DNA from 4 places in the Rothia sp. LK2492 genome. Region 4 is predicted to be linked to each of the others. Evidence: riboswitches for the same ligand, from Rfam matches in the RefSeq annotation. Region 4 holds a riboswitch; each other region holds the start of a gene.
The links. Region 4 has a riboswitch for S-adenosylmethionine ahead of VVR27_RS06405 (LLM class flavin-dependent oxidoreductase). Riboswitches for the same ligand answer to the same signal wherever they lie in the genome.

Region 1 (7,849 bases), on a different contig from region 4:
CACATCGAAGTCCTCAAACTGCTCGACCAGGGCAGGAAAGACCGCCTCGGTGTTGAGCGGTGCCTGGTGTTTTAGGTTACCTGCAACGGGGTGAACCCAGCGGATCTGCTCAATTTCAGCCTGCGGGCGCACCTTACCCCAGCTGGTATCAACGATGGGCGCCAGATAGACATGAGCTTCGACCATCATTCCGGGTTCATTGAGGGCAGGCTGGGTAAAGACGCCGATCTCTTGCAGGCCGGGAACAGAAATCCTTAGCCCCAACTCCTCATAGACTTCGCGTACGGCTGTCTCTTCGAAGCTTTCCCCCGGTTCGGGTTTGCCGCCGGGCAACATAAAACCGGTGGTGCCCCGTTTGCGCACGGTCAGCACCTCCATATCGTCACTCACAAAAACTACTGCTGAAACACGGATAACAGACATGCTTTCTAGAGTACCGGCCAGAAGAGCCAAGCCAGCTCACCCCACAAGCGCCCTGCGGCAGAGCTAATTCAGCTCTTCTCAACACGTAGACTTCTCGCTTCGTAAAATTATGTGAGGGTTGGCACAAGATAGTATTCTGAGTAACAGTACCTGCCTAAAAACTGATCAAGGGAGACCACCCTATGGCAAAGATTATCTACACCCACACCGACGAAGCGCCGCTGCTGGCCACCTACTCGTTCAAACCCATCGTTGAGGCTTTCGCTGCTACCGCCGGTATTGAGGTTGAGACCCGCGACATTTCGCTGGCCGGCCGCATTTTGGCACAGTTTAGCGACATTCTGCCCGCTGACCAGCAGGTTGCAGATGCGCTAACCGAACTGGGCGAACTCGCTAAGACCCCCGAAGCTAATATCATCAAGCTACCCAACATCTCGGCGTCCGTGCCCCAGCTCAAGGCAGCTATTGCTGAGCTTCAGGCTCAGGGTTACGGCATCCCCGACTACCCTGATGAAGCTGAGACCGAAGAGCAGAAGGACGTCCGCGCTCGCTACGACCGCGTCAAGGGTTCAGCCGTTAACCCTGTGCTGCGTGAGGGTAACTCTGACCGCCGCGCTCCCCTATCGGTCAAGAACTACGCGCGCAAGAACCCTCACTCCATGGGTGCGTGGAGCGCAGACTCCAAGACCAACGTGGCCACCATGGGTCAGAACGACTTCTTCAGCAACGAAAAGTCAGTGGTGATCTCTGGTGATGACACTCTGAAGATTCAGCACGTGGCAGAAGACGGCACCGTGACCGTTCTCAAGGAATCTCTGCCCGTTTTGGATGGCGAAATCATTGACGGCACTTTTATGGACGTCGCCAAGCTGGATGCCTTCCTGGCTGAGCAGATCGTCCGCGCCAAGGCTGAGGGCGTGCTCTTCTCCGTGCACCTCAAGGCAACCATGATGAAGGTTTCTGACCCCATCCTCTTTGGCCGGGTGGTACGCGCCTACTTCTCTGAGCTCTTTGAGAAGTACGGTAAGCAACTGGAGGAGGCCGGCCTCAACGGCAACAACGGTCTGGCAGCGATCATCAGCGGTATCGAAACCCTACCCGCCGACATCCAGCAGGACGTCCGCGACCTCATTGAGAAGGGCCTGGCAGAAGGCCCCGAGCTGGCGTACGTCAACTCAGATAAGGGCATCACCAACCTGCACGTCCCCTCAGATGTCATTGTGGACGCTTCCATGCCCGCAATGATCCGCACCTCCGGTCAGATGTGGGGCAAGGAAGGCCAGCAGGCCGACACCCTGGCGGTGCTGCCGGATTCCTGCTACTCCGGTGTTTACCAGACCGTTATTGACGACTGCCGTAAGAACGGCGCCTTTGACCCCGTCACCATGGGCACCGTGCCCAACGTTGGTTTGATGGCTCAGAAGGCTGAGGAGTACGGCTCACACGATAAGACCTTCCAGCTAGATGCAGCCGGTAAGGTGCAGATTGTTGCGTCCAACGGCGATGTGCTCATTGAACATGATGTGAAGGCTGGCGACATTTGGCGCGCCTGCCAGACCAAGGACATTCCCGTGCAGGACTGGGTCAAGCTGGCTGTCTCCCGTGCCCGCGATTCTCAGACTCCCGCCGTTTTCTGGCTGGACGAGAAGCGCGCTCACGATGCAAATCTGATTGCTAAGGTCAACAAGTACCTGGGTGACCACGACACCGAGGGCCTGGACATCCGCATCCTGGCACCCGAGGCTGCCACCCAGTTCTCCATTGACCGCATCCGCAAAGGTGAGGACACCATCTCGGTGACCGGTAACGTTCTGCGTGACTACCTGACCGATCTCTTCCCCATCCTCGAACTAGGCACCAGCGCGAAAATGCTCTCCATTGTTCCGCTGATCAACGGTGGCGGTCTGTTTGAGACTGGCGCTGGCGGTTCTGCGCCCAAGCACGTTCAGCAGCTGGTGGAAGAAAATCACCTGCGTTGGGATTCACTGGGTGAATTCCTGGCACTGGCGGCTTCTTTCGAGCATCTGGCAAAGACCACCGGCAATGCGCGTGCGCAGGTTCTGGCGAACACTTTGGATGCTGCGACCGGCACTTTCTTGAACGAGAACAAGTCACCGTCACGCAAGGTGGGCGAGATCGATAACCGCGGTTCGCATTTCTACCTGACTAAGTTCTGGGCTGAGGAGCTAGCTGCTCAGACCGAGGACGCAGAGCTGGCTGAGGCTTTCGCACCGCTAGCTGAGGGTCTGGGTGAGAAGGAAGAGGTTATTGTGGCTGAGCTGCTGGAGGTTCAGGGTAAGCCCGTGGACCTGGGCGGTTACTACAAGCCCTCCGACGAACTGGCCGAAGCCGTGATGCGTCCGAGTGCGATGTTCAACGGCATTCTTGAAACACTGACATAAAATAACGAATTCATTGTTAAGGCGCATCAGCATTATTTTGCTGATGCGCCTCTCCCTCCAGAAAAAGGAAAAATATATATGGAAAACCAACTACAGTTCAATAATTTCCAAACAGACGAGATAACCGATGAAGAATTTATTAATGAAAATATTGATAAAGAACTAGAATCTGTCAGATATGCGACTCAGGTGTATGATATCGACGGATTAATTCGCAGGCTCCAAGACGGTGACCTAGTTGTACCACAGTTCAGAAGCAACACTGAAGAACTTGAAACAGAGGGCTTTCAAAGGGAATTTGTCTGGAAAAAGCAACAAATGGACAGGTTCATTGAATCTATTCTGGTGGGCTTTCCAGTTCCTGGGATATTTTTGGTCGAGCAAAGCGATAATAGATTACTTGTCCTTGACGGTCAACAGCGCCTTACTACATTGAGGTTCTTTAAGGAAGGAAGGATCCAAAGGAGAAATCAAGATAACGGCGAAACCGTAAATTCTCCTTTTGTTTTAAAATATGTTTCAGATGAATTTTCCGGTAAGTCTTACGAAGACCTATCATCTGAACAACAAAGGAAATTTAGAAACACTGGTATTACAACAACAATAGTTCGAACAGTCCCTGAGCCCGGTGATTTAAGTACAATCTATCAGATTTTTGAAAGAATCAACTCTGGCGGAACAAAACTTACCCCACATCAAATTAGAATAGCTACATTTGCGGGCAGAATTGTAGGATTTATTGAGGAAATCAATAACACCTCAGATTGGAGACATCTATACGGAAAGTATGACGTCAATGCACATGATCACGAAATAATTTCTAGAATATTAGCCTTGTACTTTAATTGGGAAAACTATTCAGCTCCAATGAAGGAGTTCATTAATGACTTTTATGAGAAACATCGCTATGCAGATAACCCCAGTCATGAATTAGAAAACGCCAAACAGCTATTCCTCAGAGTAACATCTCTTATTCGCCAAGCTTACCTCGATAAAGGATGGGCGCGAGAACATAGTATCTCATATGTAGACTCTCTGTATGTAGGACTCATGAAACGTATCGAGAAATCTGAAATTGGAGCAGAAGAACTGCTGTCAAGATTACACATTTTTTCAGATGAACTTGATTGGCAAGCAGTCAGCCGAAATGGTTCAGATAAATTCTTTATCAGCCAAAGAATGAGAGCTGCAATAGAGGTATTTGGCGAATGATACCTTCAGAATTTTCGCTTGTTGAAGTTTTGCAAAAACTGGTTGATACATATTCCCCTATCCGACTAGATAACATATCAAATTCTGTTGTAACTTGGGATGCCTTAATTGAGTCTATTAGATTTTATCCTCAATGGATTAAAGCTAAAGAAAATGTTAGACCCATGTCACTTGAATCATGGATGACATCAAAAATGCAGCAGAATATAATTGTACAAGCTTCCTCCAATGTGGAGTCTGCCCTACGCGATTGCTCTATAACCCGTCTAAAAAAAGAGTTTCCAAATTTTGAAGACATAGAAGAATTTGTTGAGAAGTCCAATAATTCAAAAGGATTTAAAAGTGAAGATCACGGTAAAATTAAAACAGCTTGGTCGGATGCCATTAAGTCAACGATACCTTACGGTGCCAATCCATCCAATTCTCGAATCAAAGAGTGCCTAACCTACATCTCATCTAAATGTTCTGAAGATTACACATCCTTAATTAATAATACATCACTAAATCCTGATGTTATTAAATTTCAAGTTGACTTGAGAAACTCAATTTCTCATGGCAATTCTGGAATCAGTTTCTCTGAAGAATTATTAGCACTAATTGTTTGGCATTCTTTTGAAATCCCGTACGCCCTCAACCTTTATGCTTCAGGGTTAAATAGAATCTGTGACATCAATGGGAATTATAATCTTATAAGCAACCCATTCGAGGCTGATTTTATACGATTCCACACACAGCTCCATTTTCGTAAAATTATTAAATAATCACTCATAGAATTTAACTGCATATAAAATTAATTTCTATCCAAGATAATAATTAGGTAAGCCATTATATTGGCTTACCTAATTATTTATATAAAGATACCTTTCTAGCTAATTAGCATAGGAGCTAATTCACAGGCATCCAACGGTTCATCCGAAAGATGCGCCTGAGGAAAACTTCCTTCGATACGCCTACCCAAGAGTTTATGGCTGGAACTAAATAGCAATACCGGCGCAGCCGCTTTCTCATCAGATTCGATGTCCTGGTTATCGCCACCCTCAGGTGCACAGAGATAAGCTATACGCTGCGGATCGTGGTGCCAGAAATAGGCCGCGCCGTCTGCCGTCTGTAGTTTCAACCGGGTGCCGCGCTGCTCAAGCACTGTGGCTTTCTCCCACAACTTATTTGAAGCGTTGATATCAACAGCAGGCACAATTCCGTGACCAGCAGTGTGAAGAATACAGCGGGTACCAACAGTGTCCTTGCTTGTTTCTGCATCGGCATTAGAAGAAGAAAAAGAAAGCTGACTCATGAGGGCCTCCTAAAATAGTCGCTACTTTCACTGGACCGTCTGAGCCTGGTGACCGATTTTCCTTTGAAGGCACCGTCTGCGAAAGGCGGTTGCCAGCCAACAAGTCAAAGGGCTTAGCGTTGGGCTTCTGAATCGTGGTAGCAACTTCAACAGAGTTTTATCAGTTCACACAATAAGCTCTATTACAAAGGGGCCGCCCTCCCCTACCGCTGGTAGGTGAAGGGCAGCCCCTCGTCTGCCAAATAACTTAGTTCTTCTGCAGTGACTTTACGATGTTGTCAGCAACTTCCTGTGCCTTAGCGGTGTCCGAAGCTGAAACGGTGATAATGCTGTAACCGTCACCAGTGCCTGCCGGCACAATGATGTAAACACCTCCGACATCTACCCCAGCAACCTCAGCAGTGTACGCCTGAGTGACACCTTCGCCCAGAGACGTCTGAACCTCAGCAAATGTACCGGCTGTACCGTTAACCTCCTCAACCATCGCCTTAGCTTCCTCAGCAGAAGGCGCCACCGATGCAGAAACCGGCTCCGCCAAAACGTTGACGTTCTCAGCAAAACCAGCTGCATCACGAGTCGCAGACATAGCCATCACATCAAGCTGAGCCATCTGTTGCTTTAGCATCTCAGCGTTCATACCGGTCTCAGAACCAGCCTGCTCCAAGTATGCCTGAATCTCGGCATCATTAGCCATAGCCTGACTATCCACCTCCAGCCAGCCCTCGGGCACGCCAAAGGACTGGCCATTATTAGGTGCGGAAATCAGTTTGTAGCCCTCAGGCAGCTCCGCCTGCACCGCCGCGGCGGACGAAGTTTCAGAAGCCGCCGAAGTCTCAGTAGCGGTAGTAGCCGCAGCAGAGCTTGCCGACGATGCACTGCTCTCAGCAGTCACTGGCTCATCGCTGTTTGAACCGCAACCGACCAGGACGGTCAAAGCTAGCAGCGCGGCGGTAGGTACGGACAGGAAACGAGAAGTGGGGGAAGACATGTCTGCCTCTTTCACCTGAAAGGAGTAAATACCCTTTCAGAGTAGACCCAGGTCACTATATTGGAGTAGCTACCGGCCAGTAATCGAAATATTTCTTCTACGCGCCGTAGAAAACCAGCTCCGCCCTTAGCTCAGCGCACCGCCAGATTCTTCTAGGTAGCAGGTAGCACACAGGGACTCGTAGCCCACGTGCACGCCGTCGATGGCCACCTGGTCGCCGTCGAAAATGAACTTACCATCAAGCGTCCGCCCGTTAAAGAGTGCTTTACGTCCGCACCGGCAAATGGTCTTCAATTCTTCAAGGGTGTGGGCGATTTCAAGCAGGCGGGCAGAACCGGGGAAGGCGTGAGTACGAAAATCGGTGCGGATACCGTAGGCAAGCACTGGGATATCCTCCAGCACGGCAATGCGCATCAGGTCATCAATCTGTTCTGAGGTCAGGAACTGTGCCTCGTCCACTAGCAGACAGGAGACGGGCAGGTGCCAGTGCATCCGGTCAGGGTCTTCAGCTACTTCAGCAGCGGCATGAAAGAGATCCTTCGCTGAGTCCTCAGGGCCAATGAGGAAGTCAGCATGGCGGGTCACGCCCAGGCGAGAAACAATGAGGGCATCACCCTTGGTATCCACGCGGGGCTTAGCCAGCAGGACGCGCTGGCCCCGCTCCTCGTAGTTATAGGCAGCCTGCAGCAGGGCCGTAGACTTGCCCGAGTTCATCGCCCCAAAACGGAAATACAGCTTAGCCACGTGCGCTACCCCTTCACCAGAAAAATCAAACGGCACCAGTCTACCCGCAAACAAAAACACCAGCATGGCTGCTCCCCCTCGCGAGCGAAAGGTAAGCCATGCTGGCGCAGCGGTGGCGGAGTAGACGTGCTTGCAGCCGGCTGGCTCGGGGCTGGCATGAATCGAGGCGAGCGCCCCGCGCGAGTCTCGAGAGGATCAGCCGGCGAGAGCACGTCCGCCCCGCCACCGTTCAGTTTGAAGTTAGCCCTTGACGGGTTCAACCTCGATGCCAGAGACATCCACCTGCTTGAGGGGGATGGTCTTTGAGCCGCTGACCATCTTGTGGACCAGGTAGACGCCAATGATGATGGGCACACCAATGTAGGCTGAGACAACCTCAAACCAGTGGCCCTCAAAGATGGCGTTGTAGTTCTGGCCGCCAATGACCAAGAGGCACATGAGCAGCGCAACGATGGGCCCAATGGGGAAGAGCGGTGCCTTGTAAGGTAGGTCTTTCACATCGAAGCCCTGGGCGACGTAGGCGCGTCGGAAGCGGTAGTGGCAGATAGCGATGCCCACCCAGGTAATGAACCCGGAGAGGCCTGAGATGTTAATCAGCCAGGTGTAAGCGGCACCCTGGCCTACGAGTGCGGTGACGAAGCCGAAGAGACCGATAGCTGCGGTCATGAGCAGGGCGGGCATGGGGATGCCGCGCTTGTTGACGCGCATGAAGATTTTGGGTGCTTTGCCCTCGACGGCCAGAGAGTAGAGCATACGCGATGAGACGTAGAGGCCTGAGTTACCGGCAGA
Region 2 (7,849 bases), on a different contig from region 4:
GGTAGGAGTTAGCGTCAAAACGCGCGGTCAACTTCTGCCCATGGTAATCCAGGTAGTTTTCCACCTGGTAGCGGCCGCGCTCACTGTACTTGGGGGCAAGCACCTCGTGGCCCGGCTGTTCGTCGCGCCCAAACCGGAAGTGTAGTTCAGCCGCCGAACGGTAGGTGGTGTGCGCGATACGTCGGGCAAGTGCCAGCCCGGTATCAGGAGCGGGGCCGCCGTAGTAATCGCCGCCGGCAAAGTTGGGGTCCTGGCGTATCGCTAGATTCTGCATGTGCCCCCAGGCAATTTGTTCTGCTGTAGCTGCCGAACCCGAAGCCAGCACAGCTACCGACCGCACCAGGGAGGGGTAAGTCACCGCCCATTCAATGGCACGCGCTCCACCCAGTGAGCCGCCCACCACGTGATGGAAAGACGTAATGCCCAGCTGATCAGCCAGTACCTTCTCGGCGTGGACGCTATCCCGAATGGTAACGGCTGGGAAGCGAGAGCCCCAGGGTTTGCCTTCAGAATCTACGGAAAGGGGTGAGGGGGAAGCCGGCCCTGTTGAGCCGTAGCACCCCCCCACCATATTGGGGGACACCACAAAGTACTTATCGGTATCGATGACTCGCCCTGGGCCCACAGCGGTAGGCCACCAACCACCTGCTTCAGCTGCCGCCCGCACTTCTGCCGGAGCATCCGAAGCCGCGCGACCGGCAGAAACGTGGGTGTCACCGGTCAGCGCGTGCAGAATCAACACCGCATTATCGCCGGCTTCATTGAGGGTCCCCCAGGTTTCATAGCCAATGACAACGTCGGGCAGAGTTTCACCGTTTTCGAGGGCTAGGTCGCCGATCTGGGCGTACTTAAGTACGCCGTCCACACGGGTGCCAGCAGCGGTATCAGTGGTCGAGGCTTTAATCGTCATCGATTTACCTTTCGTACTTTAGAGCGCGTTAAAGCCTAGTTCGAGGTCAGCCAAAATATCATCGATATGTTCAATACCCACCGAGAGGCGAATAAAGGCGGGATTGATGCCGATGGCGGCTAGCTCATCTGGCGTTGATTGGCTGTGCGTGGTGGACGCCGGGTGTACGACCAGGCTGCGCACGTCGCCAATGTTGACCAGGAGGGAGTGTAAGGACAGCGCATCTACAAATTTTTGGGCGGTGGGAGCATCCGCGTCTTTGAGAGTGAAGCCCAGGACTGCACCGGCGCCGCGGGGCAGGTATTTCTGAGACAGCCCGTAGTAGGGTGAACTTTCCAAACCCGAGTAAACCACCGATTCAACCGCGGGATGCTCAGATAAGAAGCGGGCAACTGCAGCAGCGTTCTGCACGTGTCGCTCCATGCGTAGTGACAGGGTCTCAAGCCCGATCGCTATGTTAAAGGCATTGGTCGGAGAAATTGATGCTCCCAAATCACGGAGCAGGGCCACGCGGGCTTTCAAAATGTAAGAGAGGTTGACGCCAAAGGCGCCGTCTTTGCCCAGGTCGTGGGCGTAGACCAGGCCGTGGTAGCTCTCATCGGGCTGATTAAAGATGGGGTATTTTTCGGGGTAAGCACCGTAGTCGAAGGTGCCGGCGTCCACGATGACACCACCCACAGAGGTTCCGTGGCCCCCTAGATATTTAGTCGCAGAGTGCACCACAACATCAGCACCGTGCTTGATGGGGTTCAGCAGATAAGGCGTTGCTACGGTGTTATCCACGATAAGGGGAACACCTACGCTGTGAGCTACATCTGCAATGGGTTCAATATCCAGCACGTCCCCGCGAGGGTTGGGCAGGGTCTCCCCAAAGAAAGCTTTGGTGTTAGGGCGGGCGGCAGCGCGCCAGCTTTCGGGGTCTGCGGGGTCATCAACGAAAGTGGTTTCAATGCCTAGATTCGCCAGGGTGTATTTGAAGAGGTTGTAGGTACCGCCGTAAAGAGAGGGCGAGGCAACGATGTGATCCCCTGCCCCGGCAATATTGAGAATCGAGAAAGTATTGGCTGCCTGACCAGATGCGAGCAACAGCGCTCCCACTCCGCCTTCTAGGGCCGCGATACGGTTTTCTACCGCTTCTTGGGTGGGGTTATTAATACGGGTATAGATGGGGCCCAGCTCAGAGAGAGCAAAACGGTTAGCTGCCTGCTGTGAATCCTTAAAGACAAAAGAGGTGGTCTGATAAATCGGCAAAGCGCGTGCCCCGGTGACCGGGTCAGGTTCTTGACCAGCGTGAATTTGCTGGGTCTCAAATTTCCAGCCGGCAGGCTTGCTGGGAGTGGGGATGTTCTGTGAGGTCGTCATGTTGGTAGCTCCAGTCTCTAGTGAGGAAAATATCTCGCAAGGTGGGGCCGCATGCCGTAACTCCCGGTCTACCGGAAGGTGATGCACCGAAGGAGATGGCACATCGGTCCCGCGCTTACACATACCCGTCTGGGATGTGTCAGGTCTTCACTCAGGGCACCCCACCGCAGGTGGAGGGTTGCCGGCCAGCTAGCTGAGGCTTAGTGCTGGCGCTCTTGACCTGTTGTTAGTCTTCCTTAGCGGGTTTCATGGCGTCAAGAAAAGACTGCAAGATGTCAGCATGTTTCATTTGTTGCAAAAATTACGCAGGTGTAACTCTTACCCTTACCCAGTTTGGATTAAGACCACGGACGGTCTAGGAGCGCGTTCAAGCTGCCCCTCTCGCAGGGTTCGCTAGCGCTCACTCGTCAATTCACCCCAGCCCCGACTAGCTTGGCCGCGCTCATCGTCCGCCCGCTCCTGCTCTTACGGGGAAACCTCTCTCCACTAGACTGGAGAAGAAACCATCAGAAAGGCATCTCATGACGCTCACCCCACCCCGTCCCCCACGCATCGCCAGCGAGCGCACTCATCATGGCGATACTTTCATTGATTACTACGAATGGATGCGTGATAAAGAGAGCGAAGAGGTGCTTGCCCATCTCACAGCAGAGAATGCATACACCGATGGGGTTACCGCTGACCAGCAGCCTCTGCGCGACGCTATTTTTGAAGAGATTAAAGGCCGCACTCAGCAAACGGATATGTCCGTTCCCTCCCGCAGGGGTGCCTGGTGGTATTTCAATCGGACGGTAGCCGGCGAGCAGTACCCCATTATGTGCCGGGTGCCTGCCCTAACAGAAGGCAGCGTTGTTGAGCGTTATACACCACCGCAGGTGGTGCCCGGTCAGCCGCTTGAGGGTGAAGAAGTGGTGCTGGACTGCAACGAGTTTGCGCGAGACCTACCTTTCTTCTCACTAGGCTCCTTCCAGGTTACTCGCGACGGACGACTGCTGACCTTTGGAGTCGATGACACCGGCGATGAGCGCTACACCCAGCACTTCAAAAACCTTGAAACCGGCCAGATGCTGGATGAAAAGATTGAAGATATCTTCGCCGGAGCTTTCTTTGCCTCGGGCGCTAACCACCTTATCTATGCTGTAGCCGATGATTCCTGGCGCCCCTATCAGATTCGTGCTCATCGAGTGGGAAGTAGCCCGGCTGATGACATTGCTCTCTATACCGAAGAGGATCAGGGCATGTGGCTGGGAGCGGGGATGTCGTCCTCCCGTACACACGTGGTGATGACCTCCGGTAACTCTGAGTACACTGAGACCCGCGTGGTCAATATTCATGAGTTAGGCGAGGTAGAGCCCACGCTGATTATTAGTAGGGAGCAAAGGGTTGAATACAGCACCGACATCATCGATGTCGATGGAAGGGCCTACCTGGTGCTCACCCATGACTTTGATGCGCCCAACTCAGAAATCGTCATAGCACCTCTCCCCGAAGCCTATGTACCTTTTGAGCGTCTGCGGGCTGATTGGGTGGCTCTTATGCCGCACCGCGACGATGTACGCATCGAGAGCGTTAGCTTCTCGCGCAACCACCTTGCGGTCATGGCGCGAGAGAACACCACGGTTAAGGTCTTTGTTGCACCCCGCAGCTCACTGTCACATCAGCTCGCTGTAGGCGACCCCCGCGGTATCGAGTTCACTCAGCCCGGCGGCTTTAGTGAGGAGCTCTACACTTCCTCCTGTTCAGGGATGAACATTATGTCCCCGGTGATTCGCCTCAACTACACCTCCTTCCTCACGCCCAGCAGTGTCTATGACTACTTCCCTGATACCGATGAGCTGGTGCTACGCCGGGAAACGCCGGTTCTGGGCTACGAGCGTGATCAGTACACCGCTTATCGCATGTGGGCGCCAGCTGCCGACGGCGCCATGATTCCTCTTTCTGTCATGCACCTAGCTGATGTGGATAAGACACAACCGCACCCCGTGATTCAGTACGGTTATGGCTCCTATGAAGCTTCAATGGATCCTTACTTCTCCGTAGCCCGCCTGAGCGTCCTCGACCGCGGTGCCGTATTTGTGATTGCTCATATCCGCGGTGGTGGCGAGATGGGCCGGTCCTGGTACACCGAAGGCAAGAAACTAGCCAAGAAGAACACTTTCACAGATTTCATTGATTCCACCGACTTTCTCGCCTCACTCCCCTGGGTGGACGAACAACGGATAGGTATTATGGGTGGTTCTGCCGGCGGTCTGCTCATGGGGGCCGTACTAAATATGGCGCCGCAGAAGTACAAAGCCTGCCTAGCCCAGGTTCCCTTCGTGGACGCCCTTACTACCATTCTCGACCCAGAGCTTCCGCTCTCTGCTTTGGAATGGGAAGAATGGGGTAACCCCATCGAGAACCGTGAAGTTTACGACTATATGAAGTCTTACAGCCCTTACGAAAACATCCGAGCTACTGCCTACCCGGCGATAGCCGCAGTCACCTCCCTTAATGACACACGTGTGTTGTATGTTGAGCCTGCAAAATGGGTAGCTAAACTGCGTGAAATTATATCTTCAGACTCACCGGTTCCCCTACTCAAGACAGAAATGGACGGCGGGCATGGTGGAGGCTCAGGGCGGTACACGGCCTGGCGCGACATTGCCTGGGATTACGCGTTTTTGTTATCTCATCTGTCCGATAAAAAATAGATACATTTAAAATATTCGGGCATAAAAAGTATTGAGTGCTTTCTCAGCAGCAGGGGCTATCAACAACCAACGCTTATATCCCCTGCTCTTTTTATTTCACTCAATCACTCCTGTCTCTATATTGTGAATAGGACACCATAATTTCCGCACTATGACCCCTGTGGTAGGTCATTTCAGGATGAGCAGTGCGGAAAATTATCCTGAAAGCATCGGGGGTTACAGGTTCCCTAGTACCTGTCTCCTGAGAAGTGTGCCCCCCCCCTTAGCACACCCCGGTAGTGCGAGTGTAGGTGCCCGTCCACTACTGGACGGGCGCCTATCAGTTTAAAAGAAAAAGCAGGGTCACAGGAAGAAGATCCCGTGCCCTGCTCTTTTCAAGGAGGGGGTGGTTTTTAGCCCTCTACTCCCAGCTTTTCAAGGATGAGCTCACGCACGCGTCCGGCATCAGCCTGACCACGGGTCGCCTTCATGACCTGGCCGACGATAGCACCGGCAGCCTGGACCTTACCGGCACGGATCTTATCGGCAACATCGGGCATAGCAGCCAAAGCTTCATCGATAGCGGTGGTTAGCGCACCGTCGTCAGACACAACTGCCAAGCCACGCTTCTCAACAATTTCAGCGGGCTCACCCTCACCATCAATGACAAAACCCAGCACCTGGCGGGCAATCTTGTCATTAATCTTCTTGGCTTCAATGAGCTTATTGAGCTCAAGGACGGTCTGAGCAGTCGCACCGGTTTCAGTCAGTTCGACTTCACGTTCCTTAGCGATGCGAGCGATTTCACCCATCCACCACTTACGCGCCACAGCAGCGGGGGCACCAGCTGCAATGGTCTCTTCGATGGCGTCCATTGCACCAGCGTTGACCACGTCGCGGAACTCCTCATCGGAGAAACCCCAGTCAGCCTTGAGACGGCGGCGGCGCTCAGCGGGAGGCTCGGGCAGTTCGGCGCGCAAACGCTCAATCCACTCGGCATCGGTTACCACGGGTACTAGGTCCGGCTCAGGGAAGTAGCGGTAGTCATCTGCGTCAGACTTAGGACGACCCGAGGTGGTGGTGCGGGTATCCTCGTGCCAGTGGCGGGTTTCCTGCACCACCTTCTCGCCAGCATCTAGTACGGCAGCATGACGCTGAATCTCGTAGCGTACGGCACGTTCGACTGAGCGCAGGGAGTTAACGTTCTTGGTCTCTGAACGGGTTCCGAATTCGGTGGTGCCCTTGGGCATCAGTGAAACGTTGGCATCACAGCGCACGTTACCGCGTTCCATACGGGCGTCCGAAATACCCAGGTTCTTAACGATTTCGCGGATAGCCGCTACGTAGGCACGAGCCAGCTCAGGAGAGCGTTCCCCTGCACCCACAATGGGGCGGGTAACGATTTCGATGAGGGGCACACCGGAACGGTTGTAGTCCACCAGCGAGAAGTCAGCGCCCTGGATACGACCAGCGGCGCCGCCCTTGTGGGTCAGCTTACCGGCGTCCTCTTCCATGTGAGCGCGCTCGATATCGATGGTGAAGACGGTGCCGTCTTCAAGCTCAATATCGATAGAGCCGTTCTCAGCGATAGGTTCATCAAACTGAGAGGTCTGGAAGTTCTTGGGGGTATCGGGATAGAAGTAGTTTTTACGCGCAAAGTGAGAGACCGGGGCGATGTCACAGCCCAATGCTAGACCCAGCTTGATAGCAGACTCCACTGCCTTACCATTGACCACCGGTAGAACACCGGGCAGGCCCAGGGAGACCGGGGTAATGTTGGTGTTTGCCTCGTCGCCAAAGGCGTTGGGGGCAGCGTCAAACATCTTGGTAGCGGTGTTGAGCTCTACGTGCACCTCAAAGCCGAGTACAGGGTCGTACTTTTCCATGGCTTCTTCAAAGGACAGAATGTCGTCAGTCATTTACTTAGCTCCCTCAAAGTTGAAGTCACGAATCAAGGTTTCAAGGTCAGGCATCTGCTGGTGCAGAGGGCCACCCCACTTTTCGGTCAGCAGGGCTTCAAGCCCAGCGCCGGCGCGGTAGAGGCGCTCGTCCTCATGGGCGGGGGCGGTGAACTGGATACCAACGGGTAGACCGTCTTCATCAGCGAGGCCACCGGGCAGAGAAATAGAGGGCACGCCAGCCAGGTTGGTCGGCACGGTGGCGATATCGCCCATGTACATAGCCATAGGGTCACCCTTGGTCTTCTCGCCCAGCTTGTAGGCGGTGGTGGGAGCGGTCGGCGATACCAGTACATCCGCGACCTCAAATGCCTTAGCGTAGTCACGCTGGATAAGGGTGCGCACTTTCTGAGCCGAACCGTAGTAGGCGTCGTAGTAGCCTGCTGAGAGCGCGTAGGTGCCCAGGATGATGCGGCGCTTAGCTTCTGCACCAAAACCGGCGGCTCGTGAGGCGCCCATGACGCGCTCGATAGTGACGTTGCCTTCTTCAGGCAGCTTGCGTAGGCCGAAGCGCACGCCATCATACTTAGCGAGGTTTGAAGAAACCTCAGAAGACATAATCAGGTAGTAGGCACCAATGGCTTCCTTGACAGAAGGCAGGGATACTTCAACGATTTCAGCACCAGCGCTCTTGAGCAGTTCAAGAGACTCATTAAAACGAGCCAGGACGCCGGGCTGGAAGCCTTCGCCACTCAATTCCTTAATAACGCCTACGCGCAGCCCCTGAAGCCCGCCCTCAGCCGCACCAGCACGGGCAGCATCAGCAAAGGAGCCTACAGGAGTCTGCAGTGAAGTGGAGTCCTTCGGGTCGTGTCCGGCAACTACTTCGTGCAACAGGGCGGTATCGAGCACGGTGCGGGCGCAGGGGCCCACCTGATCGAGTGATGATGCCATAGCAATCACACCGTACCGCGAAATTGAGCCGTAGGTGGGCTTCATACCCACAG
Region 3 (7,849 bases), 140 kb from region 4:
CAATAGCACCGTAATTGACCGCATCGTCAGCCTCGGGATCAAAGTAGGGCGGCTGCAGAATCGCTGCCGGGAAGACAATCTCATTAGCCGGGGGCATGTAGTAGGCATTGACGGTCTGCGGAGTCATCAGCCACTCAGTCTTATCCACCGGCTGACCAATGCGACCCAATTGGAACTCGTGCTCAAAGAAAGCAGAGCGGCGCAGGTTCTCAAAGAGATCATCGGTCAGGCTCAGCTCTGAGTAATCACGCCACTTATCGGGGTAACCTATCTTGGTGACGAACTTGCCCAGCTTCTCTAGAGCGCGCTCGCGGGTCTCATTGGTCATCCAGTCCAGGTCAGTAATCGACCGACGGTAGGCCTCTAGCAGGTCGTCCACCAGGGCCAGCATTTTCTCTTTATGAGCCGGCGGGAAGTGAACGGCAACGTACTCCTTGCCAACCTCCTCACCCAGGGCGTTCTCAACCAGGCCAACGCCGCGCTTCCAGCGGTCACGCAGTTCTTCAGAACCAGAGAGCGTGCGACCGTAGAAATCGAAGTTCTCTTCAACAACCGCTTCGGTCAGGTAAGGAGCGCGGCTGTGCGCCATGTGCCAGATGTACCAGAGCTTCCAGATGAAGAGCGGCTCGCTAGTCCACATCTGTGCAACTGCCTTAAAGTAGGAGGGCTGGCTGACGATTACAGTGCCCCACTGCTCGGTGGAGGAACCCATGGCATCAATCCAGACGCTAAACGGGAAGCCGGGGAACGTGGTGTCCAGGTCAGCGGCAGCTACGGGATTGTAACGCAGGTCAGCGTTACGGTTCTTGACGTTATCCCAGTGGTGGGAGGCCAGCAGGGTCTCGTGCGCCATGACCGCCTGAGCAGCGTCCTGGGGGCTGAGACCAAAGGGTTCGGCCAGACCGGTCAGCTCAAACATGCGGCCCATGTGAGCGGTGTAGGCGTCGCGCAGTTCAGCGTACTTTTCATCGCGGTAGTAAGACTCATCGGGTAGGCCCAGCCCGGTCTGCGCCAGGTAGACCACGTACTTCTCGGGGTCCTTGGCATCGATGCTGGTGTACCAGCCGAAGGCGGAGCCGTGGCCCGCCTTGGCGTCCAACTCACCCATGACCCTGACGAAAGCCTCGGGGGTGGCAACCTCAAGCACCGGCTGCACCTCGGCCAGCAGGGGATCTACCCCGCCCGCCTCAATCTTCTCAGTGTCCATAAAGGAGTTATAAAGGGCGCCAATTCGTGAAGAGGGCTCATCAGCAGCGAACTTCTCAACGATGGTGCGTACATTCTTCTCTGCCTCATCGCGCAGCGTGTACATGCCGCCGTCACGTGAACGATCAGCGGGGATCTCGTGGGAGTCGTACCAGGTGCCGTTAACATGGCGGAAGAAGTCATCGCCGGGGGCAATCTCTGGGTTTAGGAAGCTGGTGTCAATACCGGAATGTGTCATAACCCCCAGTTTAGGGCGGCAGAGCGTAGCCAGGCGGCTTGTTACTCACCGTTTGGCTGTCAGCGTGAGTGGCACACCCTGCTTTTACAGTCAGTGCCACCCCTAAAAACAATTCCCCCAAAGGGGTCAAAAAGAGAGAGTATTTAACCTATTGCGGTCGAAAATTTTCCAGGTGAAAAGCGAGCACTGTGAGCAAGACCCACTTATGCGCTCGCTCTAAAGGCTGTAACCTTTAGCCTTATGTCTTCTACGCATCCACCATCACCCACTCCTGAGACAGGCGCTCAAAAAGCGGTTAATTCCGCCCCGCCTACCGCATCGATGCCGGTAGCGCGCAAGCTGGAAAAAGCTGAGTTCCTGCTACTTGCCATTATGGTCATCGCTGGTTTCGTTCTCATTTTGAACGAAACCCTTCTCGGCGTTGCGCTACCTGAAATCATGCGAGACCTCAACATTACCGCTTCCACCGCCCAGTGGACTTCCACCGGTTTCATGCTGACTATGGCAGTAGTGACCCCGGCGTCGGGCTTCATTATTTCCCGCTTCTCTATTCGTACTGTCTTTATGGGTGCCATGCTGCTCTTTTCGCTGGGTACCCTGGTGGCAGCAACCGCGCCCGGTATCGGCATGCTGTTGACCGGTCGCGTGCTGCAGGCATCGGGTACCGGTGTAATGATGCCGCTACTCATGACCACCATGATGCGCATGGTAGCCCCCAGCAAAATTGGTCAGGCCATGGGCATTATCGGCATGGTAATCTCTGCTGCCCCTGCTATGGGCCCCACCGTTTCTGGTCTGGTTCTGGGTGTGGGAACCTGGCGCTGGCTTTTCTGGCTAGTGCTTCCCATCGGTATTGCCGCCCTGCTGGTGGGTATGAAGCTAGCCCCCGCGGATGCTCCCACCGGTAGTAACCAGAAGCTGGATGCGCTCTCCATGCTGCTTTCTACCCTGGGCTTCGGCGGCCTTGTGCTAGGTCTTTCTTCTATGGGCGGTAGCTCAGCCCACGGTGGTGCCCACCTGCCCGTTAACCCCTGGGTTGTTGTGATCGCAGCAGCTATCATTCTGGCAATTTTTGTCTGGCGTCAGCTCAAATTGCAAGATCGCGGCCCCTTCATGGATATGCGAATCTTCCGTTCCCGCCCCTTCACCCTGACTGTACTTATGACTTCCATCGGCATGGGCGTCATGCTGGGCACCTCCATCCTGATCCCGCTTTACACCGCCAACGTGCTGGGCGTTAGCGCCCTGCAGACCGGCCTCATGCTTTTGCCCGGCGGCGTACTCATGGCGGTGCTCAGCCCCTTGGTAGGACGCATGTCTGACCGCTTCGGTGCACGAGCTCTAGTTCTGCCCGGCGCCGTTCTCTTGGCTGGTTCTATCTGGCTGATGAGCACCTTCTCTCAGACCACCCCGCAGTGGTACATCATTGCCACTTATATGCTCATGACCTTCTCCCTGCCTTTCATCAACACCCCCATGATGGGCCTGGGGCTGGGTTCCTTATCCGGTGAGCTGACCGCCTTTGGTTCCTCCGCTATGACCACCTTCCAGCAGGTCTCTGGCGCCGCATCAACAGCGGTCTTTGTGGCGCTCATGGGTGTAGGAGCAGCAGCGCACGGTGGAACCGGAACTGACGCCTACATGGCCGGTGTGCACCTGGCCTTCCTGGTAGCAGCCTTTATGTCGCTGACTTCTATCGTGGTAGCCCTGCTTCTGCCCGCCGGAAAGCAGGCCGCAGGAAGCGCCCCTATAGTCCACTAAGGCCGCATCTGCGCTTCACGGATGCAAGGACGCCGCCACCCACCCTCCCGCCAGGTGGCAGGTAGGGCGGGGGCGGCGTCCTTTTGCTTACCCCTAGACCGCTACGGTGAGGCTGGCTCGTACAGCCTCGGTAGCGGCAACCAGAGACTCGATAGAAGCCTTGGTTTCCTTGTAGGCACGGGTCTTTAGGCCGCAGTCGGGGTTAACCCAGAGCTGACGGGCGGGGATATGCTCCAGGGCAGTAGCCAGCAGCTTCTCGATCTCATCGACCTGGGGCACACGCGGGGAGTGGATATCCCACACGCCGGGGCCAATGCCGCGGTCGAAACTCTCAGGCACATCGGCCAGCAGCTCCAGACGGGAGCGGGCTGCCTCAATCGAGGTGACATCGGCGTTCAGGGCATCGATTGCCCCAAAAATCTCGTTGAACTCCGAGTAGCACAGGTGGGTGTGGATCTGGGTGGAGTCGGCAACCTGCGAGGTCGCCAGTCGGAAGGCACCCACCGACCAGTCAAGGTAGGCTGCCTGGTCTTCGACACGCAGGGGGAGCAGCTCGCGCAGGGCGGGCTCATCCACCTGAATAATGCGGGTTCCTGCTGCCTCAAGGTCGGCAATCTCATCGGCCAGGGCCAACGCAACCTGCGTAGCGGTCGCCGCCAAAGGCTGGTCATCACGCACAAACGACCAGGCCAGAATCGTCACCGGGCCGGTGAGCATACCCTTGACCGGCTTATCGGTCTGCCGCTGCGCGAAGCTAATCCACGGCACCGTAAAAGCCTCACCGCGAGTACCCGCACCGCTACGCTTCACATCGCCCCACAGAATCGAGGGGCGGGTACAGCGCGAGCCGTAGGACTGCACCCAGCCGTGCTCGGTCGGCGCGAACCCGTCGAAGTTCTCCGCAAAATACTGCACCATGTCGTTACGCTCAGCTTCACCGTGTACCAGCACATCCAGCCCCAGGCGCTCCTGGAAGTCAATCACACAGCGAATCTCCTCCCGCAGGTGGGTATCGAGCTCTTCCCTGGTCAGCGCACCCTTGCGGTAGTCCGCACGCAGGGAGCGAATATGACCGGTCTGCGGGAAAGACCCGATGGTGGTGGTCGGCAGCAGGGGCAGATTCAGGTCCTCCTGGGCCTGCTGACGCACCCGAGCGGACGGACGCTCGTAGTTCTCGGGGGTAATGGAGAGGGTGCGCTCGCGGATGCAGGGGTCGTTGACTCCGCTGGACTGGGCGCGCGCTGCCAGCGCTGCCTTGGCCTGCTCAACCTCGGTGGCGATAGCCTCTGGTCCTTCGGCGAGCCCTCGAGCGAGCAGGGCAACTTCGCTGACTTTCTGGTGGGCAAAGGCCAGCCAGCTGGTGAGCTTCTGGTCGAGCCCGGTTTCCAGGTCAAGGTCGTAGGGCACGTGCTGCAGGGAGGTCGAGGTCGAGACGGACGCCGCTCCCACTGCCTGTAGGGTGTGGAGGGAGGCTGCCAGGTCGTTGCGCCAGATATTGCGGCCGTTCACTACACCTGCCACCAGCAGGGGAGCCGAATTGCCGCCGAAGAGGCGGGCGAGGGCGTCCTGATCGTAACCGGTAGATACCAGGTCAAGATGCAGGGCCTCTACGCCCGAGGTAGCCAGGGGTTCCAATAGACCGGTCAGGTTGCCGTAGGGGCTGGTGACCAGCAGGGAGGGGCGGTCAGAGAGCTGGGTGAACTCCCCGTAGGTCTTCTCAATGAGCTGCGCCAGCTCGGCTTCACTCACAGCCTGGTCAGCACCCAGGGCGGGCTCGTTGAACTGAATCCAGCGCACACCGCGGCCGGCCAGGTGGGCGAGCAGTTCTCGGTAGAGGGGCAACAGGTCTGCTAGACGGTCGAGGGGCGCGAAGTCGGCGGGGGAGCCGTCCTCAGCTTTTGCCAGGAGCAGGTAGGTGAGGGGGCCGGTGATGCTGGGGCGGGCGGACGTCCCCGCCGCCTCCGCGGCTGCCAGCAGGTCATCGAGGGCTTCAGTGTTAAGGGTAAAGCCGGTGGTCGGGCCGATTTCTGGCACCAGGTAGTGGTAGTTGGTGTCGAACCACTTGGTCAGCTCCAGCGGGGGCAGGTGCTCGGTGCCGCGAGCCAGGGCGAAGTAGCCGTCCAGGTCGATCAGGCCGCGGTCGTCGCGTACCGACTCGAAACGGGCGGGCAGGGCGGTGAAGAGGCGGGTGGTATCGAGTACCTGGTCGTAGAAGGAGAAGTCCGCGGGAATAGCGTAGTCGTCGGTCAGGCCGCGTTCGGTAAGGGTGCGGTAGGCGTCCTGCTGAATCTTCTGGGCGGTCTGCTTCAGTTCGTTCTGGTTGGACTTACCCGCCCAGTAGGCTTCAACAGCGCGCTTGAGTTCGCGGCGGGCGCCGATACGGGGGTAGCCGGTGATGGTTGCGGTGGGGAAAACAGTGGTCATGGTGGTGTCTTTCTATAAGGTCTTTGGGCCGATATTTTTAGGCGTAGGTCAGTTCGGCCAGGGGGTTTTCAAAGCGGGTGCTGTAGCGGGGCAGGTTGACCTGCTCGAGAACGTCCAGCACCGCTGCGTGTTCATTGAAGGTGTAGAAGTGGATGCCGGGGGCACCGGCGTCGAGGGATTCTTGGAGCAGGCGGACGCCGAACTCCACCCCGATACGGTGCCGTTGGGCATCCCCGCTCGCGGTTTCAAGGTCGTAGGCCAGCTGCTGGGGCACGGGCAGGCCCGCTAGTGAGCAGAGCGTGGTGAGCCTGCGCAGGCTGGTGACCGGCATGATGCCCGGAATCAGGGGTAGGGTTACCCCCGCGGTTCGGGCCCGCTGCACCAGGGATTCGTAGCGGGTCGCCTCAAAGAAAACCTGGGTGATAGCGAAGTCAGCCCCCGCCCGCTCCTTGGAGAGCAGAATTTCAATATCCTGCAGTTCCGAGCTGGACTCCGGGTGCCGAGAGGGGTAAGCAGCTACCCCCACCGCCACGCGTCCTGCTGCTAGGTGGGCAAAATCCTGGGTCTCAACTTGGCGAATGAGGTCAACCAGGGACCGGGCAAAGGGGATATCGGGGGCCTGCGTGCTGCCCGGTGGCAGGTCGCCGCGCAGGGCTAAAAATCCGCGGACGCCGATCGCCAGAATACAGCGAACAGCAGCTTCCAGCTCCTCGGCGGTGTGCCCCACACAGGTGAGGTGAGCCAGGGGAGTGAGCTGGGTTTCGTGGACCAGATGGTCTAGCAGGGCCAGGGTTTTCTGCTTACGAGCCCGGTCGCCGGAGTAGGTCACCGACACATAGTCGGGGTTGGTGGGCGCCAGCTGGTCGATGGTCGTCAGCAGATTCTCGCAACTGGCAGAACTTCGCGGTGGGAAGAGTTCGTAGGAGAGCGCCGGTGTATAGGTACTCATGGTTTCCTTACAGGTCGTTGGGTGGACCCGAAAGAATGCGGTAGCCGCTCCCATTGGTGGCGGGAGGGCGCCACACAGTGCGGTGGGTGGACCGCTGGTGATGCACTCTATCGGTCCTAGCAGGAGCACCTTTCCCGTCAGGGGTGGTTGCTGCGACGTCATCGAGCTAGGTCTCTCGGTCGCTCTGGATAGGTTTGATGGTTCTACACTAAAAGCGCAGGCAGGGCGCTGGCAAGAAACCGCCGCTCTGTGCAGCTTTTTGACTTTGTGTCGGGTGTGTTGAGACACATGACAGTAATATTTCGGGCTTTATTGCGATGGTATGTAAAGGTCGCACCGGTTTCTTTGAGTGAGAGTGGAGCTTTTTTCTTACTTTTCTTGAAAGGTTTTATAATCATGGTTTCGATTAGAAAGTTCTGCACCGTGCTCGCCGCGACATGTGCAATTTCCTTCAGCTCCGTAGCAGTGGCTACGGCTGAAACGCGTACAGATACGAATTCTGGTGCGACTCCGAATATTATTGGTGGTTCAGTAGCCACGAGCCCTTGGGCTGTCCAGCTTCGGTTCAATGTGACCGGCAGCAATGGAATCAGCGGTTGTACCGGTGAATAACTCAACGCACAATGGGTCCTGACAGCAAAACACTGCATCGATGGTGCCTCCAACATGCAGGTCTATCACTCCAATGACCAGCTCAACCCCGGTACAGCCGTCAGGGCCAGTAGAGTCTATGCGGCTCACAGTGGAGATATTGCCTTGGTTCAACTAGACCGACCAGTTTCTCTTCCAAGCTACCCTAGGTTGGATGTTAGCTACAGTCCACGCACTGGTGATACTGGAACTATCGTTGGTTAAGGGCTGGGGGCCTATGACCAACCTACGACTAGCCTACGTATGGCAACAGTGCAGGTAGAGGGTCCTTCAATTGATACCTATGGTGGTCCCGCAGCTCAACTGCGGGGTGTCTCTGGTGCAGCAAACCGAGGGGACTCGGGTGGACCTTTGGTGATTAATGGCCGAATTGTAGCTGTATGCTCCACCGGTGATCTTTCCCCAGGCGGTAATATCAACGCTCAATCTAACTATGCTTTGCTGAGTCAGGCTGCAAGCTGGATTCAACATACCGCAGGAGTAAACGCTCTGGGAGTTGCTGATACTGGGGAGTTTGCCACCATAAACTAGGCCCTACTTCATACCCTCTAATCTGTTGTTCTTAACTTTCTACGAGGTGGTACTCAGGGACTTTTTCCCTGAGTACCACCGGGTTTTGT
Region 4 (7,849 bases):
AGTTTTGGGCGAGGTGGAAATTTCTGAACCCGCGCGTGTAGCAGCCAACCTTAACTACAGGCTGGGAGCTCTTCCTCTCATTGGCGGCAACAAGTTTGATCTGCGAGAAAGCAACAACGATGCCCTGGCAGAGCTCGCTGAACAGATTGACAAAGCAACCACCTATGTCCACTTTGAGTTCTATATCACCGCCCTAGACACCGCCACCGAGCCCCTCTGGGACGCCCTGGTGCGCGCCCACGAGCGCGGAGTGAGCGTCCGGGTGCTCATTGACCATATTGGCGCCCGCAAATACCCTCGGTGGAGGGAGCTACAGCGCAAACTCACCGCTGCCGGAGTGCCCTGGCGTCTCATGTTGCCCCTCAAACCCTGGAAGGGCCAGTGGCAGCGCCCCGACCTGCGTAACCACCGCAAAATTGTGGTGATTGACGGCGAAATCGCCTTCACGGGGTCACAGAACGCTATCCACAGTTCCTATAACCTCAAACGCAACCTCCGAAAAGGCTTGAACTGGAAGGACCTCTCGTATGTCTGCACCGGTCCTGTAGTTCACCAGCTCAACGCTGTGTTCGTCTCGGACTGGTACGCAGAAACCAAGGAACTTCTGCTCTCAGAAATTGACGTCAGCATCATCAACGACGCCAAGGTGAACATCAACCAGCGTCCCTTAGCGCAAATTGTGCCCTCAGGCCCCGGGTTTGAAACCGAAAATAACCTACGTCTGATCAACCACCTGATCTACAACGCTGAAGAGCGGGTCACTGTCTGCTCGCCCTACTTCGTACCAGAAGAAACCCTCTTGCAGGCACTGACCAACATGGCGATGTCCGGCATCGAAGTCACTCTCATCGTGTGTGAAAAGGGCGACCAATTCTTGCCCATCATGGGTCAGCGCTCCTATTATGAGCAGCTACTGCGCGCCGGGATCAAGATTCAGCAGTACCCCGGCCCCACCGTCCTCCATTCCAAGTTCATGATTGTGGACGATGAAATAACCTTCATCGGTTCCTCCAACATGGATCCCCGCTCCTTCGCCCTCAACTTTGAGGTTTCCACCTTCATCGTGGACAGGGGCATGGTCTCTGAACTTGAGCGTATTGCCAGTGACTATATCTCTGAATGCAAAGAGCTTCGCTACGACGAGTGGATCAACCGCCCCGTTTATCAGAAGGTTACCGAGAACGTATGCCGGCTGTGGAGTGCCCTGCTCTAGCAGCGCTGCTGACCCAATAAAGGTAGTTGCTTAGGCAGGGGCGACTGCCTCACCATCAAAGCGGCGCCCCTGACCGCTACCTTCGTATGCCAGTACGGTAATGTTGCCCGGCCCGGGTTTAATCTGCCCCATCTGCTCAGCTGGCACCTTCGCGCCAACATCCACAATGACAGCCCGCAGGTGTGACCCCGCCGGAATCAGAGCATCGCCCATGATGATGCTGCGCTCAACCACCGCACCTGCCTCTACGGTTACTCCGGGGCCAATGACGCTGTGTTCCACACGGCCGTGAACCCTAGCCCCGTGTGCCACCAAAGACCCCTGAACCTGCGCAGTGGGGGCGATATAGGCCGGCGCGTAAGGGTCTGGGTGGGGAATAATAGCCCACCCCGGGGCGTCCAGCTGGAGCCCCTTACCCTCTAATAAATCCATGTGGGCACGGTAGTAGGCGTCAACGGTGCCCACATCTTTCCAGTACCCCTCCATCAAAAACTCGTGCACGGCACCGTGCTGAACCAGGTGGGGGATGAGAGTCTCACCGTAATCCCCTAGAGTCTCACCCACGGCGTCGGTATCAGCTCGGTCGACACCCTCTAACAAGGCATCCAGAGAGTTTCGAAGGGCGGTCACCGAGAAAACGAAGATCTCAGTGACAATCTTCTGTGACGCTGGAGCCTTGGGTTTGTAGTCGTAAGCAACTACCTTTTGACCATCAGTGCGCACCACCCCGTAACGGGAGGCGTCCTCATCAATCTCGGTCGTCACAATAGTGAGGTCAGAGCCAAGCTCATCGTGCTGCTCAAGGACCGGGCGCAGGTCCAGCTGATAGAGGTGGTCTGCGCTCATCACTATCACGTTCCGTGCACCCACCGATTCCAGCAGAGGCACCTGCTGGTAGAGAGCGTGCCCGTTACCGCTGGCAAAACCATCCACAGCATGACCCTGAACCGGCGGAAGAATACGCAAACCATCGCGGGTGCCGTCCAGGTCCCAGGGGCGTCCGCCGGCAAGATGCTGGTTGAGGGTGAAGGGCTGGTACTGCTCCACCACCCAGACGTGACGCAGCCCAGAGTGCGCCAGATTAGACAGGGCAACATCAATCATGCGGTAGATACCTGCGAAAGGGATAGCCGGTTTAGACCTGTGATCGGTCAGCGGCGAGAGCCTGCTCCCCCGGCCACCGGCAAGTACCAGGGCGACCGTCGGCGGCTGCTGAGTATGCGGAAAGGGATCTGACACGGCAACCCACTCTCAATAGTAAGTACACATCTTTGTACTAGCCATACTCGCACACTTTAGGCCTCTGAGCACAGCAAAAGAAACCTTCAAAAGTACGGTCTTACTCCACATCCACACTTTTGAAGGTTTCCTGATGATTCCCGGTGACGCACGGGGGCGTTTCGGTCAGCTTGTCCTAGCGGACGTTGCCGTCCGCGGCGCTGCGCTGACCAACGTAGGCGCCGCGGTAGGCTGCAGCCGGGTGGGTATCTGCCACCTTGGTGATGCCCTCACCGAAGAGGTTCTCCCGCAGGGTGGAACCTTCGTAGGCGGTGCGGTAGCGGCCGCGCTTCTGCAGTTCGGGCACCACGAACTCCACGAAGTCTTCGAAGGAACCCGGGGAAACATGGTAGGCAAGGTTGATTCCGTCCAGGCCACCCTCGTCAATCCAGCGTTCTAGCTCATCGGCAACGGTCTGGGGTGAGCCCACGATGACCTCGCCCATGCCGCCGGTAGCGCAGTGCTCAGCGATATCGTGACGCGTCCAGTCACGATCCTTGGATTGTAGGGTGAAGGGGGTCAGGAAGGACTGAATCGACTCGGTCTCAACGTACTTGAGCGCCTCGTCCTCATCGAACTGGGAGAGATCCACACCGCTCCAGCCGCCGATAATTGCCTGAGAAGCTTCTAAGTTGGCGTACTTCTTGTACTCCTCGAACTTTTCCTGCGCCTTCTCGTCAGTCTCATCAACCACAACCGAGAGCATGGCAAGAATCTTGGCATCATCACGGTTACGGCCCGCTGCTTCAACAGCGTCGCGGATGCGGCCGGTCAGCACCTTGGTCAAGTGGGGGCGCAGGGCGGTGATGAAAATAGCCTCGGCGTGCTTTCCAGCAAACTGCTGGCCGCGGGATGATGCGCCCGCCTGGAAAATAACCGGAGTGCGCTGGGGTGAGGGCTCAGACAGGGCGATACCGGGCACGGTGAAATGCTTCCCCTTATGCTCGATGGGGTGCACCTTGGTGGGGTCAGCGAAGATACCATTTTCACGGTCACGCAGCACCGCGCCGTCCTCCCAGGAACCCTCCCAAAGTTTGTAGCAAACATCCAAGAACTCATCTGCGATCTCGTAGCGGGTATCGTGTGGGATCTGAGCTGGCAGGCCCTGGTTTTCAGCAGCTGACGCCAGGTAGCTGGTCACCACGTTGAAGCCCACGCGGCCGCGGGTCAAGTGGTCAAGGGTGGAGTAGGACCGTGCCAGGGTATAAGGCTGGTTGTACGTGGCAGCTGCGGTGACGCCGAAGCCAATGTTTTTGGTAACCGCTGCCATGGCTGAAATGTGCAGGAAGGGGTCGCCCACCGGAACCTGCGCGCCGTCGCGCAGGGCATCGGCCACCGAGTTCTTGTAGACATCGTAGACGCCCACCACGTCGGCGATGAAGATAGCGTCGAAGAGGCCCTTTTCGCAGACCTTTGCCAGATCAGTCCAGTATTCGATGGTGTTGTATTCATCCGCACGGTTGCGGGGGTGACGCCAGGTGCCGAAGCTCTGGTGGCTGGTGGTGGTCATATCGAACGCGTTGACAACGATACGCTTCTTCTCGGTCATGAACCGGTGCCTTTCGGGTCAGCCCTCACACCCCGTGCCTGGCTAGCGATACAAAAATGACGCCTAACCTCTTGTGAAGGTGGCGCCTAGTTGCGCCGTACTTGCAGTTATCTGCCGGATCCTCATCTGGAGCACCCCGCTACGGGAGAGGGTTGCCGCCCAACGAGCCAGAGCTTAGCGTTGGGTCTCATGATCACGGTTTTAGTCTAACGAGGTGAGGGGGCGCTGAGGCAAAGTTTAGGGACTCTGTTTCACACTGTGAACCGGGTTGAGTTCTGTTACGGACGGCGGGCCGTCACGGAGCGTCACAAACGTTAAGAGGCGTCACAGGCTAGATTTTCAGGCACCGCGCCCATAGGCTAAAGCCACCGATAACCATCCAGAGCGACCGAGAGACTTGGCTCCACGACGTCGCAGCAACCACCCACCATAGGGACCGGTGCTAACGCCAAGAAACGATGGAGAAAGCAATGAGCACACTCACGCTAAAGCACACCCTCACCGCCTGTGACATCAACTTCTCGGGCATCGCTAAGAGCTTCGCCGGCGAGCGCGGGGCAGTCCACACGGTCCTCGAAGGTGTTTCGTTCACCGCCTATCCGGGTGAGATTATTTCGATTATTGGTTCCTCAGGCTGCGGTAAATCAACGCTGCTGCGTGTAGCGGCTGGTTTGGAAGCAGCCAGCGCGGGTGAGGTCACCATCGACGGCGCTGCCGTTCGTGGCCTAGATTCACGGGTAGCCATTGGGTTTCAGGAGCCCAGGCTTTTACCCTGGCGGTCTATTGCTAAGAATGTGGCTCTGGGCCTACCCAAGGGCACCCCTAAGGACGACGCTCGGCAGCATGTTGATGCCCTCTTGCGGCTGGTGGGGTTGGGGGATTATGCGGCGCATCGCCCCCGCGAGATTTCAGGAGGCATGGCGCAGCGCGCATCCCTGGCGAGAGCACTAGCGCGTAACCCCGGCGTCCTGCTGCTCGATGAGCCTTTTGGTGCGCTGGATGCCCTGACGCGTATCAAAATGCAGGATCTGCTGCTGGATATTCATGCTCAGGATCCCGCAACCATCCTATTGGTCACCCACGATGTGGAAGAAGCTCTCTACCTATCAGATCGCGTAATTGTGTTAGGCACACCTGATCCGCACTCGCCTGCCACGATTACCCGAACGGTTGAGGTGCCCGGGCACCGGCCCCGTGATCGCGGGGATTTAGACCTCGCTTTGTTGCGCAAAGAATTGCTGGCTGAGCTCGGCGTCGAAGAGCACTAAGTACCAGCCCTCTCCTTTACAGGGTATCTGCCCCCCTGGCCTTTGCTTCTTGCACCCACACACTACGACATTTCAAGGAAACCCCGTGTCAATCTTTTCTCGTTTCGCCCAATCCTCCGCCCTCCTGGCCGCTGGCGCCCTGCTACTGACCGGCTGCCTGGCAGGTGAAAACGCAGCTCCTGAAGCCTCAGCTCCAGCCTCAGCCGCGGACACCACAATCACTGTCGACTACGCCACCTATAACCCGCTCTCCCTCATCATCAAGGAAAAAGGGTGGCTAGAGACTGCTCTCCAGGATGAGGGTAAGACCGTGGAATGGGTGCAGTCAGCGGGATCGAATAAGGCTAATGAGGCTCTGCGGTCTGGGGTTCTTGACGTCGGCTCAACCGCCGGGTCAGCGGCGCTCCTTGCCCGGTCGAACGGCTCCCCCATTCAGGTGATTGACCTCTACTCCCAGCCTGAATGGGCTGCTCTGGTCACCACCCCCGACTCCGGTATTACCTCGGTTGCAGACTTGGCCGGTAAGTCAGTTGCAGTCACCAAGGGTACCGACCCCTACTTCTTCCTGCTCCAAGCGCTTGAAGAAAACAATGTCTCACCGCAGGATGTCACAATCGAGCAGCTCCAGCACGCTGACGGCCGTACCGCTCTCACTAAGGGCTCGGTGGATGCCTGGAGCGGGCTAGACCCCATCATGGCAGGCACCGAAATTGAAGACGGCAACATCCTCTTCTACCGCAACGTTGACTTCAATACCTACGGCTTTTTGAACGCTACCGAGGACTTCATCGCTTCTGACCCCGAGTCCGCTCAGACCATTGTTGATACCTACGAGTACGCCCGCGAGTGGGCTTTAGCTAACGAAGATGAGGCGATTCAGATTCTGGCGGATGAATCGGGTGTCACGCTAGAAACCGCACGCACCGTCTGGGAACGAACCAATCTAGACATTGATAACGTGCCCGGGGAGGCCCAGCGTACCGTGCTGACAAGGGTTGGCCCTTACCTGGTTGAGTCCGGGGACGTCGCCACCCAGGCTGATGTGGACTCCGCTTTGGGCAGTCTCATCCACGATTCGTTTGCCACCAAGGCTGACCCTGCACGTATCTCGGCGCTGGTGAGTGAATAGCCATGTCCTTGCTTCCAGCCACTGATACCCGCCCCTCCGAAACTAAGCGAGTAGCACGTAGCCGGGCGGGGGCGTCCTCACGGCCCGTGCAACTGAGCACCCGGGGCAACCGCTGGCTGCCCTGGTTAGGCGCTCTGCTTCCTCTCACTCTGCTGGCGCTCTGGCAGTACCTGAGCTTGACCGGGGTGTTCAGCGCCGTCCAGTTGCCCGCACCATCTAGGGTGGTTGCAGCAGCCCTTGACCTTCTTGGACGCGGCCAGCTGGGGATACACATTGCGATCTCAACCCAGCGTGTCCTCCTTGGTTTCACCATCGGTGCCCTCTTGGGCCTGGCATTGGGTGCTTGGGTGGGCCTCTCCCGCTGGGCTAACCTGCTCGCGGCCCCCACCATTGGGGCGCTACGCGCTGTTCCCTCTCTGGCCTGGGTTCCCCTGTTGCTGCTATGGATTGGCATCGGTGAGAACTCAAAGGTCACTCTTATCGCTATCGGTGCGTTTTTCCCGGTCTATACCACCGTCTCAGCCGCGCTTGCCCATGTGGACCCCAAACTGGTTGAAGCTGCCCGCACCTTCGGCATCCGCGGGCTGGGTCTCTTCACTACGGTTCAGCTACCGGCGGTTTTGCCCGCGGTGGTCTCTGGGTTGCGTCTGGCCCTCGCTCAGGCCTGGCTCTTCCTGGTGGCAGCTGAGCTGCTAGGTGCGTCCATGGGGCTGGGGTTCTTACTCACTGACTCCCAGAACAACGGCCGCACCGACCGTCTGCTGCTGGCCATCGTCCTGCTCGCGATTTTGGGTAAGCTGACCGACCTGGCTCTAGGTGCTTTTGAACGCTGGGTCAAGGTCCGCTTCCCCTCCAACTAGCCCCGGCTTCCAGGCTAAGCCTAAACTTCACCGGCATGTTCTTACGTCGCGCCGGTGAAGCTTTGGGCTATCGGGTGGAGTGGGCCAGCGGACGGCGGGCTGTCACGGAGCGTCACAAACGTTAAGGGGCGTCACGGTTAGAGCCGTCACCCGGGCGGGCTTTAAGCTGGAAGGGCACGCAAACCATCCAGAGCGATCTCAGAGACCTGGCTCGCTAACGATCGCAGCAACCACGCCATACCAGCCCCCACCGTCAAAGCACTTGAGCTTGAAACAAGGGGGGCAGGTTTAAATGAGGCGCCGGTGCTACTGCCAGCTACCGATGGGAGAATCCCTTGGGCGCACCTGCCACCTTCACCTACACCGATCCCGCGAACCCCACACCTAACCCAGCGCACGAATCCGACGCCGCCCGCGTCGCTTTCTGGGAGGCACAGGCGCAGCGCCTGGATTGGGAAACCACCTGGCAGAAGGCTCACACCTTCATAAAACCCCAGAGCCTGGGCACCAATCCTGAGGGTGTAGAGCAGTTCACGGTGCCGCAGATTCGCT

Region 1: linked by a shared signal. The riboswitch ahead of VVR27_RS09815 (hypothetical protein) and the one ahead of VVR27_RS06405 (LLM class flavin-dependent oxidoreductase) in region 4 are both predicted to bind S-adenosylmethionine.
Region 2: linked by a shared signal. The riboswitch ahead of VVR27_RS03260 (bifunctional o-acetylhomoserine/o-acetylserine sulfhydrylase) and the one ahead of VVR27_RS06405 (LLM class flavin-dependent oxidoreductase) in region 4 are both predicted to bind S-adenosylmethionine.
Region 3: linked by a shared signal. The riboswitch ahead of VVR27_RS05825 (methylenetetrahydrofolate reductase) and the one ahead of VVR27_RS06405 (LLM class flavin-dependent oxidoreductase) in region 4 are both predicted to bind S-adenosylmethionine.

The regions. Positions count from the first base shown of each region.
Region 1 covers NZ_JAYWLX010000009.1:55,875-63,723, reverse strand. Annotated here, with positions in the region: gene VVR27_RS09835 (TIGR00730 family Rossman fold protein) at 1-423, opposite strand, end outside; gene VVR27_RS09830 (NADP-dependent isocitrate dehydrogenase) at 606-2,825, shown strand; gene VVR27_RS09825 (DUF262 domain-containing protein) at 2,904-4,037, shown strand; gene VVR27_RS09820 (hypothetical protein) at 4,034-4,798, shown strand; gene VVR27_RS09815 (hypothetical protein) at 4,903-5,328, opposite strand; SAM riboswitch class IV at 5,345-5,462, opposite strand; gene VVR27_RS09810 (hypothetical protein) at 5,576-6,316, opposite strand; gene VVR27_RS09805 (thymidine kinase) at 6,443-7,060, opposite strand; gene VVR27_RS09800 (amino acid permease) at 7,301-7,849, opposite strand, start outside.
Region 2 covers NZ_JAYWLX010000002.1:235,486-243,334, reverse strand. Annotated here, with positions in the region: gene VVR27_RS03265 (homoserine O-acetyltransferase) at 1-910, opposite strand, end outside; gene VVR27_RS03260 (bifunctional o-acetylhomoserine/o-acetylserine sulfhydrylase) at 929-2,272, opposite strand; SAM riboswitch class IV at 2,379-2,493, opposite strand; gene VVR27_RS03255 (S9 family peptidase) at 2,794-4,965, shown strand; gene gatB (Asp-tRNA(Asn)/Glu-tRNA(Gln) amidotransferase subunit GatB) at 5,358-6,863, opposite strand; gene gatA (Asp-tRNA(Asn)/Glu-tRNA(Gln) amidotransferase subunit GatA) at 6,864-7,849, opposite strand, start outside.
Region 3 covers NZ_JAYWLX010000004.1:55,858-63,706, forward strand. Annotated here, with positions in the region: gene VVR27_RS05810 (M13 family metallopeptidase) at 1-1,444, opposite strand, end outside; gene VVR27_RS05815 (MDR family MFS transporter) at 1,685-3,205, shown strand; gene metE (5-methyltetrahydropteroyltriglutamate--homocysteine S-methyltransferase) at 3,299-5,629, opposite strand; gene VVR27_RS05825 (methylenetetrahydrofolate reductase) at 5,667-6,578, opposite strand; SAM riboswitch class I at 6,683-6,773, opposite strand; gene VVR27_RS05830 (hypothetical protein) at 6,782-7,117, opposite strand; partial or broken gene VVR27_RS05835 (trypsin-like peptidase domain-containing protein) at 7,206-7,433, shown strand; gene VVR27_RS05840 (trypsin-like serine protease) at 7,473-7,760, shown strand.
Region 4 covers NZ_JAYWLX010000004.1:195,101-202,949, reverse strand. Annotated here, with positions in the region: gene cls (cardiolipin synthase) at 1-1,213, shown strand, start outside; gene VVR27_RS06410 (glucose-1-phosphate adenylyltransferase family protein) at 1,244-2,452, opposite strand; gene VVR27_RS06405 (LLM class flavin-dependent oxidoreductase) at 2,628-4,040, opposite strand; SAM riboswitch class IV at 4,133-4,235, opposite strand; SAM riboswitch class I at 4,413-4,505, shown strand; gene VVR27_RS06400 (ABC transporter ATP-binding protein) at 4,511-5,308, shown strand; gene VVR27_RS06395 (aliphatic sulfonate ABC transporter substrate-binding protein) at 5,394-6,437, shown strand; gene VVR27_RS06390 (ABC transporter permease) at 6,440-7,297, shown strand; gene VVR27_RS06385 (AMP-binding protein) at 7,633-7,849, shown strand, end outside.